DNA from 2 places in the Brevibacillus sp. FIR094 genome. Region 1 is predicted to be linked to the other one. Evidence: predicted binding sites of a transcription regulator. Region 1 holds the regulator's gene; the other holds the start of a gene.
The links. The regulator CtsR, encoded in region 1, represses protease genes until heat stress. The targets are predictions, from matches to a motif close to ATGGTCAATAAAGGTCAAACA.

Region 1 (8,184 bases):
ACGTATCGCCATGAAGTCGTTCCACTAAAATTCATCAATAACTTCCACGAATACTTGGAGACGGCTGATTTAATTGTCACCAAATCAGGCGGACTTACATCAGCTGAAGTAATGAGTAAACGGGTACCCATGATTATTTACAACCCTCTGCCTGGACAGGAAGAGAGGAACAGCCACTTTTTGCTCAATAATGGATGTGCGGTACATGCCAATCTGTCGGAGCAATTGATTTACTTTATCGATGAACTATTGCATAGCCCGTCCAAGGTGGACTATATGCGCAGAATGGGACAGAAAATCTCGAAGCCAGATGCTGCACAACGAATTACCGAGTTTATCATGGATGATATGAATATGTTGCCAGGAGAAGTAGAATAGCTGCCTAGCCAGACAAAATGGAGGAACCCATGACTGTACCATTCGCCATATTATTTGATATGGATGGCACGTTACTGCAAACAGAAAAGTTGTCGACACCCGCATTTATTCGAACGTTTGACCAGCTTCGTCAAAAAGGGCTATGGCAAGGGGAAACCCCTGACGAGCGTGAACTGATCAATGTACTGGGAATGACGATTGAGCAGATCTGGGACAAATTGCTACCGGGCGCGAGTGAAGAAGCCATTCGCTCAGCAGACGCTTTCTTGCTAGATAATGAAATCCAGTTACTCAAAGAAAGAGTGACCGAGCTATATCCGGATGTAAAATCAACCTTGGAAACGCTACGTGAGAAAGGATTTGTTTTGTTTGTAGCAAGCAATGGGCAGGAAGAGTACATCGATGCCATTTGTGAGGAATACGAGTTAAAGCCGCTGATGACCGATCTGTACTCAGCCGGCCGTTTCCGTACACATTCCAAAAATGACCTGGTTGCAAAATTGTTGTCTGATTACAAAATCGGGCAGGCCATCATGGTAGGAGATCGTCACTCCGACGTGGAAGCAGGCAAGACAAACGGTTTATTTACCATTGGATGCGACTTTGGTTTTGCCAAACCAGGCGAGCTTGATGGGGCAGATGTCATCATTACCAGCTTCACTCAGCTACTGAATCATTTGCCATCAATCGACACCAATACACAAGAACAAACATAAACCATTCCTCAGGGAGTGGTTTTTTTGTTGATCATGTCCAAGTTTCAAGCGACCTTCTTTTGCCCACACTAGAATGTGTAAGGGACACTTGCGGGTACGCACTAAACCCATTATAATTAACGTCAAAGATAGTCAAAGTCAATAGGCAACCTCATAAGAACATACACAGAGGAATAGGAGGCGATGACTTGCGTAACATCTCGGACATCATTGAACATCACTTGAAAAGCATCATTACAAACAGTCCCAATGGATTGATCGAGATTCAGCGTAGTGAGCTTGCCGACCATTTTCAATGTGTGCCGTCTCAGATCAATTACGTCATCAATACGCGCTTTACCGTTCAAAAAGGATACATTGTAGAGAGTAAGCGCGGGGGCGGCGGGTATATTCGCATACGCAAGGTGCAGATTGTCAGCAAAGCACGCTTGCAGGAATTGCTAACAGAAGAACTGATTGGTGAGAGCATTAGTCAGAGCGTGGGAAACGCGATCGTAGAAAGACTATTAGAAGAAGGATTAGTCAACATCAGAGAAGCCACCTTGATGAAAATCGCTACCTCGCGAAACGTATTGACGCTAGAAGCTGAATTGCGGGATCGTTTGCGGGCAAATATTTTAAAGCAGATGATCGCAGCAATCTTGTTGAAGTAAAAGGAGGTATGATGTTGTGAACTGTGAGGAATGCGGAAAACGACCGGCGACACTTCATTTGACGAAAATCGTCAATGGCGAAAAAACCGAATACCATATTTGCGAGCAGTGTGCTCATGAAAAAGGGGACGTCTTTACCGGCTTTCACAACTTCAGCATCAACAATCTCCTGTCAGGACTTTTAAAATTTGATCCCATGCAAAAGAATGGACGCGAAACGGCAACGAATAAGCCGCTTCAATGCGAAACATGTGGACTCACATATTCTCAATTTAGTAAAAGCGGCCGATTTGGCTGTAGTGATTGCTACACCTTTTTGGGTGATCGACTGGACCCCCTTTTCCGCCGGATTCACGGAAACACACAGCATAGTGGAAAAGTACCAGAGCGTACCGGTGGCAAACTGAAGATCCGTAAAGAGCTGGAGCAACTAAAGCAAGCGCTGCAAAGTCATGTCGCCAGTGAAGAGTTCGAGAAGGCAGCAGAAATGCGTGATCGAATTCGAGCATTGGAACAAAAAATGGCCCAATCGTAGCAAGGGAGGTTAGCTGGTTATGTCCCAAAAGCAGTTTATGCAAAACCCGTGGAGCAATTGGATGAAAGGAGAAGGTCCTGATTCCGACATTGTCATTAGTACACGGCTGCGTATCGCCCGTAACCTGCGCCAGCACCCCTTTCCGTTAATGGCAACGGACTCGCAGGGCGAGGAAGTCGTCAGAAAGGTAACGGAAGTAAGCGATTCGGAGGCAATGCGCAAAAGGCATCAGCTTCAGGTCATCCAAATGGACCAAATTAACCCGTTAGAAAAAAGGGTGCTCGTTGAAAAGCATCTGATTAGCCCTCATCTGGCAGAGGAATCTCGCAAAGGTGCCGTATTACTTCGTGAAGATGAGTCCGTCAGCATTATGGTTAATGAAGAAGACCACATTCGAATACAGGTACTATTACCCGGGTTTCGTTTGAACGAGGCATGGGAAATAGGAACGAAGTTAGACGACATTTTTGAGAAAAACTTGAACTACGCTTTCGACGAAACACGAGGATATCTGACAAGCTGCCCAACCAATGTGGGTACGGGAATTCGTGCATCTGTGATGTTGCACTTGCCGGCTCTGGTGATGACGCAGCAGATCAGCAGAATTTTACAGGCAATTAATCAAGTTGGTCTAGTCGTTAGAGGAATTTACGGAGAGGGCAGCGAAGCTCTAGGGAATCTTTTTCAGTTATCCAATCAGGTCACACTGGGGATGTCTGAGTCGGATATCCTTTCCAATCTCTACGGTGTAGCTAGACAAATTATTGAGCAAGAGCGTGTGGCACGTGCTTATTTGCTGGAGCATACTCGGGTTTCTTTGGAGGATCGGATTTTTCGGTCGTATGGCATCCTGATGTACGCTCGCACGGTAGAGTCCAAGGAGGCAGCTCAGCGTCTGTCCGATGTACGTCTGGGGATTGATCTAGGCATCATTCCTAATGTATCTCCGCTGGTCCTAAACGAACTGTTAGTCACGACACAGCCAGGGTTTTTACAGCACCACGCTGGACAAAAGCTCACTCCGGACCAACGCGACGAAAGAAGGGCCAGGCTGATCCGCGAACGTCTGCGCATAGTAGAATCACAAGAGTAACGTAATGGTATCACGCAATTGTTAACCTATAGAGAAAAAACACGGTTATACGGAGGTGTACGATATGATGTTTGGACGTTTTACAGAACGAGCACAAAAAGTACTGGCGCTTGCCCTGGAAGAGGCGGTTCGTCTCGGACACAAAGATATTGGGACAGAGCATGTGCTGCTGGGACTTATTCGAGAAGGCGAAGGGATTGCGGCGAAGGCACTGCAATCACTTGGGCTTGGCCTCGATAAAATCCAGAGTGAAGTGGAGTCGTTAATCGGGCGAGGAACAGAGCAGTCCGGTAGTAATTACACACCAAACTATACACCTCGCGCCAAAAAGGTTATTGAACTATCGATGGACGAAGCCCGCAAACTGGGTCATACCTATGTGGGGACTGAACATATTTTGCTTGGCTTGATTCGTGAAGGAGAGGGCATTGCTGCGAGAATCATGAACAATTTGGGCGTTAGCCTGAACAAGGCACGTCAACAGGTGCTCCAGCTTCTTGGCAGCTCGGAAATGATGGCATCTCATCAACCGTCTGGAGGGAACCCAGCGGCGAATACGCCGACATTGGACGGCTTGGCAAGGGATCTGACAGCAATCGCTCGTGATGGTGGGTTGGACCCGGTCATCGGTCGCCAAAAAGAAATCGAGCGTGTGATCCAAGTACTTAGCAGACGTACTAAGAATAACCCTGTTTTGATTGGGGAGCCTGGCGTCGGGAAAACAGCTATCGCAGAAGGTCTTGCCCAAAAAATCGTGAACAACGAAATTCCAGAGACCCTTCGTGATAAGCGCGTCATGACACTCGATATGGGAACCGTTGTTGCGGGAACCAAGTATCGCGGTGAGTTCGAAGATCGTCTGAAAAAAATCATGGACGAAATTCGCCAAGCAGGAAACATCATCCTGTTTATTGATGAGCTGCATACCTTGATTGGTGCGGGTGGAGCAGAAGGCGCAATTGATGCTTCCAACATTTTGAAGCCTGCTCTGGCACGTGGCGAGCTACAGTGCGTAGGTGCCACTACGCTGGATGAATATCGCAAGTACATCGAAAAAGACGCGGCACTGGAGCGTCGTTTCCAACCGATTCAGGTTGATGAACCGACGGCGGAGGATGCGATTCGTATCCTGCATGGCCTTCGTGATCGTTACGAAGCCCACCATCGTGTCAAAATTACCGATGAAGCAATCGAGCAGGCAGTAAAACTGTCTGACCGCTATATTACGGAACGCTTCCTGCCTGACAAGGCAATCGACTTGGTCGACGAGGCGGCATCCAAAGTTCGCTTGCAATCCTTTACGGTTCCACCAAACCTCAAAGAGCTGGAGGGACGTCTGGAAGAGGTGCGCAAGGAAAAAGACGCTGCCGTACAATCACAAGAATTCGAGGAAGCAGCAGCACTTCGCGATCAGGAGCAAAAGCTGCGCGAAGAACTGGATAAAACGAAAAAAGACTGGAAAGAGCGCCAAGGCCAGCTGAACATGGAGGTTACGCCGGAAGACATCGCACAAGTAGTGGCGAGCTGGACGGGTATCCCTGTGTTGAAACTGAAGGAAGAAGAAACCGAGCGCTTGCTGAAGATGGAAGAGATTTTGCACGATCGCGTCATTGGCCAAGATGAAGCAGTCAAATCCATCTCGCGTGCGATCCGCCGTGCCCGTGCTGGTTTAAAAGACCCGAAACGCCCGATCGGCTCGTTTATCTTCCTGGGACCTACCGGTGTGGGTAAAACCGAATTGGCTCGTGCCGTTGCAGAGACGCTTTTCGGCGACGAGGATGCCATGATTCGTGTAGATATGTCCGAGTACATGGAGAAGCATTCCACCGCTCGTCTGGTAGGTGCCCCTCCTGGCTATGTAGGCTTTGACGAAGGTGGTCAGCTGACCGAAAAAGTGCGTCGCAAGCCTTACTCCGTCATTTTGCTGGACGAAATCGAGAAAGCTCATCCAGACGTATTCAACATCCTGCTACAAGTATTGGATGATGGTCGTCTGACGGACTCCAAGGGACGTACCGTCGATTTCCGCAATACGGTTGTCATTATGACTTCCAACGTCGGAGCCAGCATGATCAAGAAAAATACGACGCTCGGCTTCACGACCAACGATTCGGAAAGAAAGTATCAGGATATGAAGGACAAAGTCATGGATGAGCTGAAGAAGAGCTTCCGTCCTGAGTTCTTGAACCGTATCGACGAAGTCATCGTATTCCACTCTTTGGAGCAAGAGCACATCGAGCAAATCGTATCTCTCATGACAGATGAGCTGCGTAAACGTTTGAAAGAGCAAGACATTGATTTCCAATTGACCGAAGAAGCCAAGAAAGTATTGGCAAAAGAAGGCTTTGATCCGGCCTATGGTGCACGCCCGCTGCGTCGTGCTATCCAGCGCCACATCGAGGATAATTTGTCCGAGGAATTGCTCAAGGGCACGATTAGTAAAGGCGATACCGTCAATATCGAAGCCGAAGAAGGCAAGCTGGTTGTTAAGCGTCTCGAAAAAACGAAATCATAAGCTGGGTTGAAACGTAATAGAATGCCTCCTGATTCGGGAGGTATTCTTTTTTTGGGCGCGTAATTATGATAAAAGTAGAGAAAGAAATCCAAGTGAGGGTGCGACTATGTCAAAGTATAAAACGAAATACGCGTGTCAAGAATGTGGCTATGAATCGCCAAAATGGATGGGAAAATGCCCAGGGTGCAGCAGTTGGAACACCTTGGTGGAGGAAGTGACGGTAAAAACTGCACATCGTCACGAAGGGATGAGCGGCGGCCAGCGCCAATCTGCGATTCCATTGACCCAGGTAGCCAGTGAAGAAGAGCCACGCATGGATACGACAATCGGAGAATTGAATCGTGTTCTTGGTGGCGGACTTGTTCCGGGTTCACTCATTTTAGTTGGGGGGGACCCCGGAATCGGAAAATCGACATTGCTTTTGCAGACATCTTTTGCCTTGGCTCATCAAGGGGCGAAGGTTCTCTATGTATCTGGAGAGGAGTCGGCAAAACAAATCAAAATTCGCGCGGATCGACTCCATTTGCAAACGCCGCCGATGTTTGTATTGGCAGAAAATGATTTGGATTTGATCGAACAGCATATTAATCAAGTAGACCCGGATGTGCTGATTATTGACTCGATCCAGACCGTGTTTCACCCGACGATCCAATCGGCTGCTGGAAGTGTCGCACAAGTGCGGGAGGCGACTGCCCAATTGATGCGGATTGCAAAAGGGAAAGGAATTGGTACCTTCATTGTCGGTCACGTTACCAAGGAAGGCTCCATCGCCGGTCCGCGTATGCTTGAGCACATGGTAGATGCTGTTCTCTATTTTGAAGGGGAGCGCCACAATACGTTTCGAATTTTGCGCGCCGTCAAAAACCGCTTTGGTTCGACAAACGAAATCGGTATTTTCGAGATGAAGGATCGCGGTTTGGAGGAAGTGGCGAATCCTTCTGAGATATTTTTGGCAGAGCGTCCATTTGGTGTTGCGGGTTCCACGGTCGTAGCCAGCATGGAGGGCACACGTCCCGTTTTGGTTGAGCTACAAGCTCTCGTTGCCCCGACTAGCTTTGTAACCCCACGGAGAACGGCAACAGGGGTCGATCATCAGCGTGTGGCGATGATCATGGCAGTGTTGGAAAAGCGCATGGGCATGATGCTGCAAAATCAGGATGCGTATGTAAACGTAGCAGGCGGTGTCAGATTGGATGAGCCAGCGGTTGATTTGGCGATTGCCGTAAGCATTGCTAGCAGTTTCCGTGACCACGCTACCAATCCGCATGATGTCGTTATCGGAGAAATTGGCCTGACTGGTGAGGTGCGCGGTGTCTCACGTATTGAGCAACGAGTACGAGAAGCACATAAGTTAGGCTTTAAGCGTGTTATCATCCCGGAGAAAAACATCCGCGGTCTGGATGCGCCAGCAGATATTCAAGTAATTGGTGTGAGCAATATTGCCGATGCGTTGAACGAGGTGATAAGGAGGTAGGAGTGGGCATGCAGGGGAACATCAAAAGAGCTCCGCAATTCGGTGATGTGCTTCGTCTCGTGGCACCCGGTACACAGCTTCGTGAAGGATTGGAAAATGTTTTACGGGCTAAAACCGGGGGCTTGATCGTCATTGGGTGCGGTCCAGAGATGAAGACGATCGTCGATGGCGGTTTTTCCATCAATTGTGATTTTTCTCCTGCCCATTTGTATGAATTAGCGAAGATGGATGGGGCGATTATAGTAAGTGAAGACGCAAAACGCATCCTGTACGCGAATACGCAAATCTTCCCACCCTCCTCAATCCCTACGAGCGAGACGGGGACACGGCATCGTACAGCGCAACGGACAGCCATTCAAACGAACCATCTGGTCATTGCTATCTCTCAGCGTCGCAATGTGATCACGCTGTACCAGGGGAATTTCCGGTATGTCTTAAGTGAAATCAGTGTCATTTTGGCCAAGGCGAATCAGGCTGTATCTACCCTTGAGAAATACAAGGCCGTACTTGATCAAACATTGACGAATCTCGGTGCGTTAGAATTCGAGGAGCTCGTTACTTTACACGAAGTTGCCTCGGTTTTGCAACGGATTGAGATGGTGTTACGTATTAAGACAGAGGTCTCCAAGTACATATGTGAGCTAGGGGTAGAAGGAAGGCTCGTCAGTATGCAGTTGGAAGAACTGGTTTCAAACATTGAGGAAGAGGCACACATGCTTATCCGGGATTATTCCCGAGATCCATCCTATTCGCCTGATCTCGTGCTGCGGGACATGAAAAAATTGAACTCGGAGGAAATGCTGGAACTCACTTCTTTTTT
Region 2 (8,184 bases), on a different contig from region 1:
CTGGATCACAGCCGAGTATTCCATGCTTCCCCGAGCAACAGCGACCCGCAACGCGCGTGAGTCGTCCAAAGGAAAAGTTGGTGGACGAACAATGGAGATTCAGCGTCTGATCGGACGTGCTCTGCGCTCCGTTGTGAATCTTGAAGCAATGGGTGAACGCACCATTTGGCTGGATTGCGATGTTATTCAGGCAGACGGAGGTACACGGACAGCTTCGATTACAGGAGCCTTCGTGGCAATGGTAGACGCGATGCAAAAGCTGGTGGATAGTGGCACCTGGAAGCAACTGCCGCTCAATGACTTCCTGGCAGCGACCTCAGTAGGGGTAGTTGGCGAGGAAGCAGTACTCGATCTGAACTACAAAGAAGATTCTACAGCGATTGTAGACATGAATGTCGTCATGACGGGAAAAGGAAAGTTTGTCGAGCTGCAAGGAACAGGGGAGGATGCTCCGTTTTCGCCTGAACAGCTACAAGAAATGATTGCCCTTGCAAAAGTCGGCATTGACAACTTGATTAACAGTCAAAAAGAAGCGCTCGCTGATGTTTCGCTCTCTTTTTCACAATCAGTAGCGGAGGAAAGTCATGCCTAATCGAAAAAAAGTCGTTCTCGCAACACGTAACCAAGGAAAAGTGAAAGAATTCAACAGGCTGTTCGCAGATGCAGGCTGGGAAGGAATTAGCCTCGCTGAATTTGACGGTGTGCCTGAGGTAGTAGAAGACAAGGACACCTTCGAAGGAAACGCGTTGAAAAAAGCAATTGAAATCTCTACATACTTGAAAATGCCAGCCCTTGGTGACGATTCTGGTCTGGAAGTAGATGCGCTGGAAGGACGCCCTGGAGTTTACTCCGCACGCTTTGCTGGTGAAGAAGCAACAGACGAGCAGAATTGGCGTAAATTGTTGAAAGAGCTGGAAGAGGTGTCGACAGAGGAACGCACAGCTCGCTTCCGTTGTACGTTGGCGTTGGTGATTCCTGGAGAAGAGCCAATCATTGCCACTGGCGCTTGTGAGGGTGTGATCGCGCGTGAGCCAAAAGGGACAAACGGCTTCGGATATGATCCGGTATTCTATATCCCATCGATGGACAAAATGATGGCCGAACTCATGCCAGAAGAAAAAAACCAGATCAGCCACCGCGCTCGCGCCATGCAGCAACTGCTTGAAATCATCAAGTAGGACAAGAGAGAAAACAGGAGAGTGAGGCGTGATGGGAATTCTCATCATGAGCGATAGTCACGGCTTGGTTCGGGAAGTAAGCCAGGTCGTCAAACGACATCATGTCGAAAAAATTTTGCATTGTGGCGATTTTTGTGTCGACCATAAGCGCGAGCCGTTTTCCAACATGACGCTTGTCCGAGGCAATTGCGATTCGACACAAGAGGTGCCGACTGAGCAAGAGACCGAATGGCGCGACCTTCACATCCTGCAAACGCACGGGCATCTTTTCGGAGTGAAAGGCTCTCTTCTGCGCCTTCATTACCGTGCAGAAGAGGTCGGAGCAAATGTAGTCGTATTCGGTCACTCTCATGTACCTGTCTGTGGCGTAGAGAGAGACATCTTGTTTCTGAATCCGGGGAGCCTGCAAATGCCGCGCGGTTTTCACGTACCGACTTACGCTCTTTTAGAAGAGACAGGAACGAGCCCGACAGAAGTTTACATATCCGTGGCGTTTTATGATCATGTAGGCAACCCGGTTTCACAATTGGGAGGGAACTATTCTGTTCGTCGACCAATGAGGTCTTCTTGAAAACTAAAAGATTTGTGCTATACTAGAATGGTTATAATGGCTAGAATATTATCATCCGAGCCTGCGAAGATACCATGGCGCGGCTGGCGATGTTCTGTTGATTCGATTTAGGAGGGGAAGTTTACGTGGCAGCAAATTGGGAAAAGGTAGAGAATAACCAGGGAGTCCTGACGATTGAAGTAGATGCTACGCAAGTAGACGCAGCATTGGATCAAGCGTTTAAAAAAGTGGTTCAAAAAGTTCAAGTTCCAGGATTCCGTAAAGGAAAAGTACCACGCAAAATGTTCGAATCTCGTTTTGGTGTAGAATCTCTGTACCAAGACGCTCTTGACATTCTGCTTCCAACTGCATACGGACAAGCTGTTCGTGAAGCTGGTATCGAGCCAGTAGATCGTCCAGAAGTAGACGTAACGCAAATGGAACAAGGGAAAAACCTGATCTTCAAAGCGACTGTAACTGTGAAGCCTGAAGTGAAGCTGGGCGACTACAAAGGTCTGTCCATCGAAGATAAAGACTTCTCTGTAACAGAAGAGAGCGTTGACGCTGAACTGAAGCGTATGCAAGAGCGTCATGCTGAACTCGTAGCAGTAGAAGAAGGCGCAGCACAAACAGGCGATATCGCTGTAATCGATTTCGAAGGCTTCCAAGACGGAGTAGCTTTTGAAGGCGGTAAAGCGGAAGATTACTCTCTGGAACTGGGTTCCGGTACTTTCATCGCAGGGTTCGAAGAGCAACTGGCTGGCTTGAACATCGGCGATGAAAAAGAAATTACCGTAACTTTCCCTGAAGAGTACCACTCTCCTAACCTCGCTGGTAAAGAAGCGGTATTCCAAGTGAAGCTGAACAGCCTGAAGCGCAAAAACCTGCCTGCTTTGGATGATGAGTTTGCCAAAGATGTGAGCGAGTTCGACACGCTGGAAGAGCTGAAAGCAGACACCAAGAAAAAACTCGAAGAAAAAACAGCGCAAGAAAAAGATCAATATGTTCGTGAACAGCTCGTTCTGAAAGCAGCTGAAAGCGCTGAGATCGATCTGCCAGCAGTAATGGTTGAGCATGAATTGGATCAAATGGTAAATGAATTTGGTCAACGTCTGCAATACCAAGGCATGACGCTGGAACTGTACTACCAGTTCTCCGGCATGGACGAGAGCCAACTGCGTGATCAATTGCGTGCAGACGCAACATCCCGCGTTCGCACTTCCTTGACTTTGGAAGCAATCGGCAAAGCAGAAAACATCGAAGCAACGGAAGAAGATGTAACTGCAGAACTCGAGAAACTGGCTGGCGTATACGGTCGCCCAGCAGACGAGCTGCGCAAAATCTTCTCCGCACAAGATGGCATGGTTGCTCTGTACCGCGATGTGCAAACTCGCAAAACAGTAGATTTGCTGGTTGCAGAAAGCAAAGTAACAGCATAAGCTTAGAAGAACGCATGATTGGTTAGTGGGCAGGCTTAGCCTGTGCACTGGCTATCAAGATCACAAGGCACGAGTGTATCGTGCCTTGTTTTTCCACCATTGACTTTTTTCGGCAAAGGAGGAAAATACATAATGCTAATCCCTATGGTCATCGAGCAAACAAGCAGGGGCGAGCGCTCCTACGATATTTACTCGCGCCTCCTGAAAGACCGGATTATTCTCTTGGGCACCGAGATTGATGATGAAATCGCCAATTTGGTTGTCGCTCAGCTGCTTTTCTTGCAGGCAGAAGATCCGGACAAAGACATATCGCTATACATAAACTCTCCAGGTGGTTCTGTTACAGCAGGAATGGCCATCTATGACACCATGCAGTACATCAAACCGGATGTGTCCACAATTTGTGTGGGCATGGCTGCCAGCATGGGTGCGTTCCTGTTGGCTGCTGGTGCAAAAGGCAAGCGCTACGCTCTGCCAAATGCCGAAGTAATGATTCACCAACCGCTCGGTGGTGTGCGTGGGCAAGCAGAAGACATCCGCATTCATGCGGAATGGATTATGAAAACGAAGCGCCAGCTAAATGAGATTTTGTCTGAGCGGACAGGTCAGCCTTATGAACGCGTAGAGCAAGATACAGATCGCGACAATTTCATGAGCGCAGAAGAAGCAAAGGCCTACGGATTGATTGACTCTATTATCGAACGCAAAAACTGACCCGTTGTGAGGTGAAGCGCATGTTTAAGTTTAACGACGACAAAGGCCAACTGAAGTGTTCCTTCTGCGGCAAGTCCCAGGAACAGGTGCGCAAGCTGGTAGCTGGTCCTGGTGTTTACATTTGTGACGAATGTATCGAACTGTGCAATGAAATTGTACAGGAAGAACTGGGCACTGAAGAAGAAATCGATATGAAAGAAATTCCAAAGCCAGTGGAAATTCGCAAAATCTTGGACGACTATGTTATTGGTCAAGATATGGCGAAGAAGTCCTTGTCTGTAGCGGTGTACAACCACTACAAACGGATTAATTCCGGGGCGAAGATCGAGGATGTGGAGCTGCAAAAATCCAACATCATGCTGATCGGTCCGACTGGTAGCGGGAAAACGTTGCTCGCGCAAACATTGGCGCGCATTCTGAATGTACCTTTCGCGATTGCGGACGCAACCTCTCTGACAGAGGCAGGCTATGTGGGTGAAGACGTTGAAAACATCTTGCTCAAGCTCATTCAGGCTGCTGATTATGATGTTGAGAAGGCTGAAAAAGGAATCATTTACATCGACGAGATTGATAAGGTAGCCCGCAAATCGGAAAACCCATCCATCACGCGTGATGTATCTGGTGAAGGCGTTCAACAAGCGCTTTTGAAAATTTTGGAGGGGACTGTTGCGAGTGTTCCACCACAAGGCGGACGCAAGCATCCTCACCAAGAGTTCATCCAAATCGACACGTCGAACATTTTGTTCATCTGCGGTGGTGCCTTTGATGGCGTCGAGCAGATTATCAAGCGTCGTTTGGGTAAAAAAGTCATCGGCTTCGGTGCAGACTTCGGCGATGGCGTAAAAGGCGATCTGAAAGCTGGAGAATACCTGAAATACATTTTGCCGGAAGACTTGCTGAAATTTGGTCTGATTCCGGAGTTTGTTGGTCGTTTGCCAGTGCTGGCTACCTTGGAGCCGCTGGATGAGGAGACGCTCGTTCGTATCCTGACAGAGCCGAAAAACTCTTTGGTGAAACAGTATCAAAAACTGCTGAGTCTCGACGGTGTTGAGCTGGAGTTCGATAACGGTGCGCTCATGCAAATCGCGAAAGAAGCGATTAAGCGCAACACTGGTGCGCGCGGTCTGCGTGCGATTATCGAACAAATCATGCTCGATATGATGTATGAGCTTCCTTCCAGAGAAGACGTCAACAAGTGCGTGATTACCGAAGAAACGGTTCGCGACAAAGTGAAGCCACAATTGTTGACCAAAGAAGGCCAGGAATTGCACGAAGAAACAGCATAAGTATTGTCTACACAGACCATCTCGTTATCAGCGAGGTGGTTTTTTTGTTGTTGGTTTACGTCTACGCTTGCGGGGCAATACTACTTGATATCGTTCAAGAGAAGCTTTACATATGCACAAAACGGTCATGAACGTGTTCCTCTCTCTTTGGGGGACAAAAGTTGACCGCAAGCGAAGACGCATGGGAGGGACTGCATATGGACTATACGACATTGGTCATTGCTGTCATTGAAGTGGTTGTTGGTATCGTGATCGGCACCTACTTTTGGAACTTACTGCGAGCGCAGAGAAACACGAAAACCTCAACCGAAAAGGAATCGCGTAAGGATCTTGATTCCATTCGTAAAATGAGAATGGTTGCATTGACTGAGCCTCTGTCAGAAAGAACAAGACCAGCGACTTTGGAAGAAATTGTAGGACAAGAAGATGGGCTTCGTGCGTTGCGTGCTGCTTTGTGTGGTCCCAACCCACAGCATGTCATTATTTATGGACCACCTGGTGTAGGCAAGACCGCAGCGGCTAGGGTCGTGCTGGAAGAAGCGAAGAAAAATCAGCTATCGCCGTTTTCTTCTGATGCCAAGTTTATTGAAATCGATGCGACGATTGCTCGTTTTGATGAGCGAGGGATTGCTGACCCGTTAATCGGCTCTGTACACGATCCTATTTATCAAGGGGCAGGCTCGCTTGGGCAGGCGGGGATTCCGCAGCCAAAGCCAGGCGCTGTGACGAAAGCGCACGGTGGCATGCTTTTTCTTGATGAAATAGGGGAACTTCATCCTGTGCAGATGAATAAGTTACTAAAGGTTCTTGAAGACCGCAAAGTTATGCTGGAGAGTGCTTACTACAGCGAGGAAAATAACCAAATTCCTTCGCATATTCATGACGTTTTCAAATACGGTTTGCCCGCCGACTTCCGCCTGGTTGGAGCGACGACAAGGCTTCCAGAAGAACTGCCTCCTGCGCTTCGTTCCCGTTGCCTGGAAATCTTTTTCCGCCCATTGAAGGCTGGAGAAATTGGGAGTATCGTGCGTACAGCCGTGCCTAAAATGAATATGAATATGGAAGACGGTGCTGTTTCTGTAATCGAGCGCTATGCGACCAATGGACGTGAAGCGATCAATACACTGCAAATCGCTGCGGGAATTGCCTTGACCGAAGACCGCCAAGACATCCAGGCTGCCGATGTGGAATGGGTGATGCACAGCAGTCAAAAATCGCCTCGCCCAGAAAAGCAGGTGCATGATACACCGCAGGTTGGTTTGGTCAACGGTCTTGCTGTGTACGGTCCGAACATGGGCAGTGTGATGGAGCTGGAAGTGACCGCTTCACCCACCACTGTTCCGGGTCAAGGTCGAATGGCGATGACTGGAATGGCTGAGGAAGAGGAGATGGGCAGCCGCAGCCGGACGATCCGCCGGAAGTCGATGGCAAAAGGATCGATCGAAAACGTTTTGACTGTCCTGAACAGAATGGGCGTCCGCCCGTATGATTACGATCTGCATATCAATTTTCCGGGAGGCATCCCTGTCGATGGGCCTTCTGCGGGAATTACCATTGCCACTGCGATCTACTCGGCGATTTTTAATCAGCCTGTCGATAATTTACTGGCTATGACTGGCGAAATCAGTATTCATGGGAAGGTAAAGCCAGTTGGGGGTGTAGTTGCGAAGGTAGAGGCCGCCAAACAAGCGGGAGCGACCAGAGTCCTCATTCCACAGGAAAACTGGCAAAGCATTTTTGCAGACATGAAGGGGATCGAAATCATACCAGTGTCAACTGTCACTGAGGTAATCGAGCTAGCTGTACCACAAGCTGCCATGCAAGAAGAAGAGGCGACAGGATTTACTTTGCAAATCCCAGCAGAGGATCTCGCTTCCTCTCCGCTATCCCTGTAACAGTCGGGTATGCTCGCGGATTAGACATCGGATTGTGTTTGCGCTACAATGGAAAAAAGCTTCTGCTTGCAAAGAGCCTGAGGCCTTGCCCGGCCTGAAACGAGCTCCACAAAAAATGATTGCGTATGATCTTTTTTGTCTCGTTTTTTGGGGCCGGGCGGGCGTTTAAAAACGGCTTTAAAGGGCCGTTTTTGTCTGTTATAAGGCTCTTTGTAAGAGGGTAGATCAACAAGGAGAGGTGCATCCGCTTGGGCGAACGTTCCGGTAAACGAGAATTACCGCTTCTCCCGTTGCGAGGATTGCTTGTTTATCCGACAATGGTACTCCATTTGGACGTTGGACGGGAAAAGTCCATCCGCGCATTGGAGCAAGCCATGGTAGACGATAACAAGATTTTGCTTGCGACACAGGAAGAGGTCCATATAGAAGAGCCAGATGCTGAACAAATTTACAGTATTGGTACCGTTGCGCGTGTGAAACAAATGCTGAAGCTGCCGAATGGGACAATCCGTGTATTGGTAGAAGGCTTGCAACGCGCGAAGATCGAGGAGTATCTTCAACAGGAAGATTATTTCGTCGTGTCGATTACATATTTGCAAGATGAAAAAACAGAGAAAAACGAAGTGGAAGCTTTAATGCGTTCCTTGCTGGGCCACTTTGAGCAGTACATCAAGCTGTCCAAAAAGGTTTCTCCAGAGACGCTAACCTCTGTGCAGGACATTGAGGAACCGGGACGTTTGGCGGATGTGATTGCTTCGCATTTGCCGCTCAAGATGAAGGACAAACAAGAAATTTTGGAGACGACCAACATCAAGGAACGTCTCGAAATTCTTTTGACCATTTTGAACAACGAGCGCGAGGTACTAGAGCTGGAGCGCAAGATCGGCAACCGCGTGAAGAAGCAGATGGAGCGCACGCAAAAGGAATATTACCTGCGTGAGCAAATGAAAGCTATCCAAAAAGAGTTGGGCGACAAGGACGGACGCCAAGGCGAAGTAGATGAGCTGCGTGCTCAACTGGAAAAATCGGACGCTCCTGAGCGGATCAAAACGAAGATCGAGAAGGAGCTCGAACGTCTGGAAAAGATGCCGGCGACTTCTGCGGAAGGCTCGGTCATCCGTA

Region 2: clpP (ATP-dependent Clp endopeptidase proteolytic subunit ClpP) is a predicted target of CtsR. The motif match lies at 3,254-3,274, and genes of this name have one in related genera.

What each region holds. Positions count from the first base shown of each region.
Region 1 is NZ_JBEAES010000032.1:1,139-9,322, forward strand. Features, by position in the region: gene ACQ5DJ_RS23085 (MGDG synthase family glycosyltransferase) at 1-378, shown strand, start outside; gene ACQ5DJ_RS23090 (HAD hydrolase-like protein) at 408-1,094, shown strand; gene ACQ5DJ_RS23095 (CtsR family transcriptional regulator) at 1,283-1,747, shown strand; gene ACQ5DJ_RS23100 (UvrB/UvrC motif-containing protein) at 1,764-2,282, shown strand; gene ACQ5DJ_RS23105 (protein arginine kinase) at 2,302-3,375, shown strand; gene ACQ5DJ_RS23110 (ATP-dependent Clp protease ATP-binding subunit) at 3,440-5,890, shown strand; gene radA (DNA repair protein RadA) at 5,997-7,364, shown strand; gene disA (DNA integrity scanning diadenylate cyclase DisA) at 7,373-8,184, shown strand, end outside.
Region 2 is NZ_JBEAES010000012.1:157,970-166,153, reverse strand. Features, by position in the region: gene rph (ribonuclease PH) at 1-592, shown strand, start outside; gene ACQ5DJ_RS13275 (XTP/dITP diphosphatase) at 585-1,178, shown strand; gene ACQ5DJ_RS13270 (metallophosphoesterase family protein) at 1,210-1,749, shown strand; gene tig (trigger factor) at 1,875-3,167, shown strand; gene clpP (ATP-dependent Clp endopeptidase proteolytic subunit ClpP) at 3,300-3,881, shown strand; gene clpX (ATP-dependent protease ATP-binding subunit ClpX) at 3,902-5,167, shown strand; gene lonB (ATP-dependent protease LonB) at 5,365-7,062, shown strand; gene lon (endopeptidase La) at 7,311-8,184, shown strand, end outside.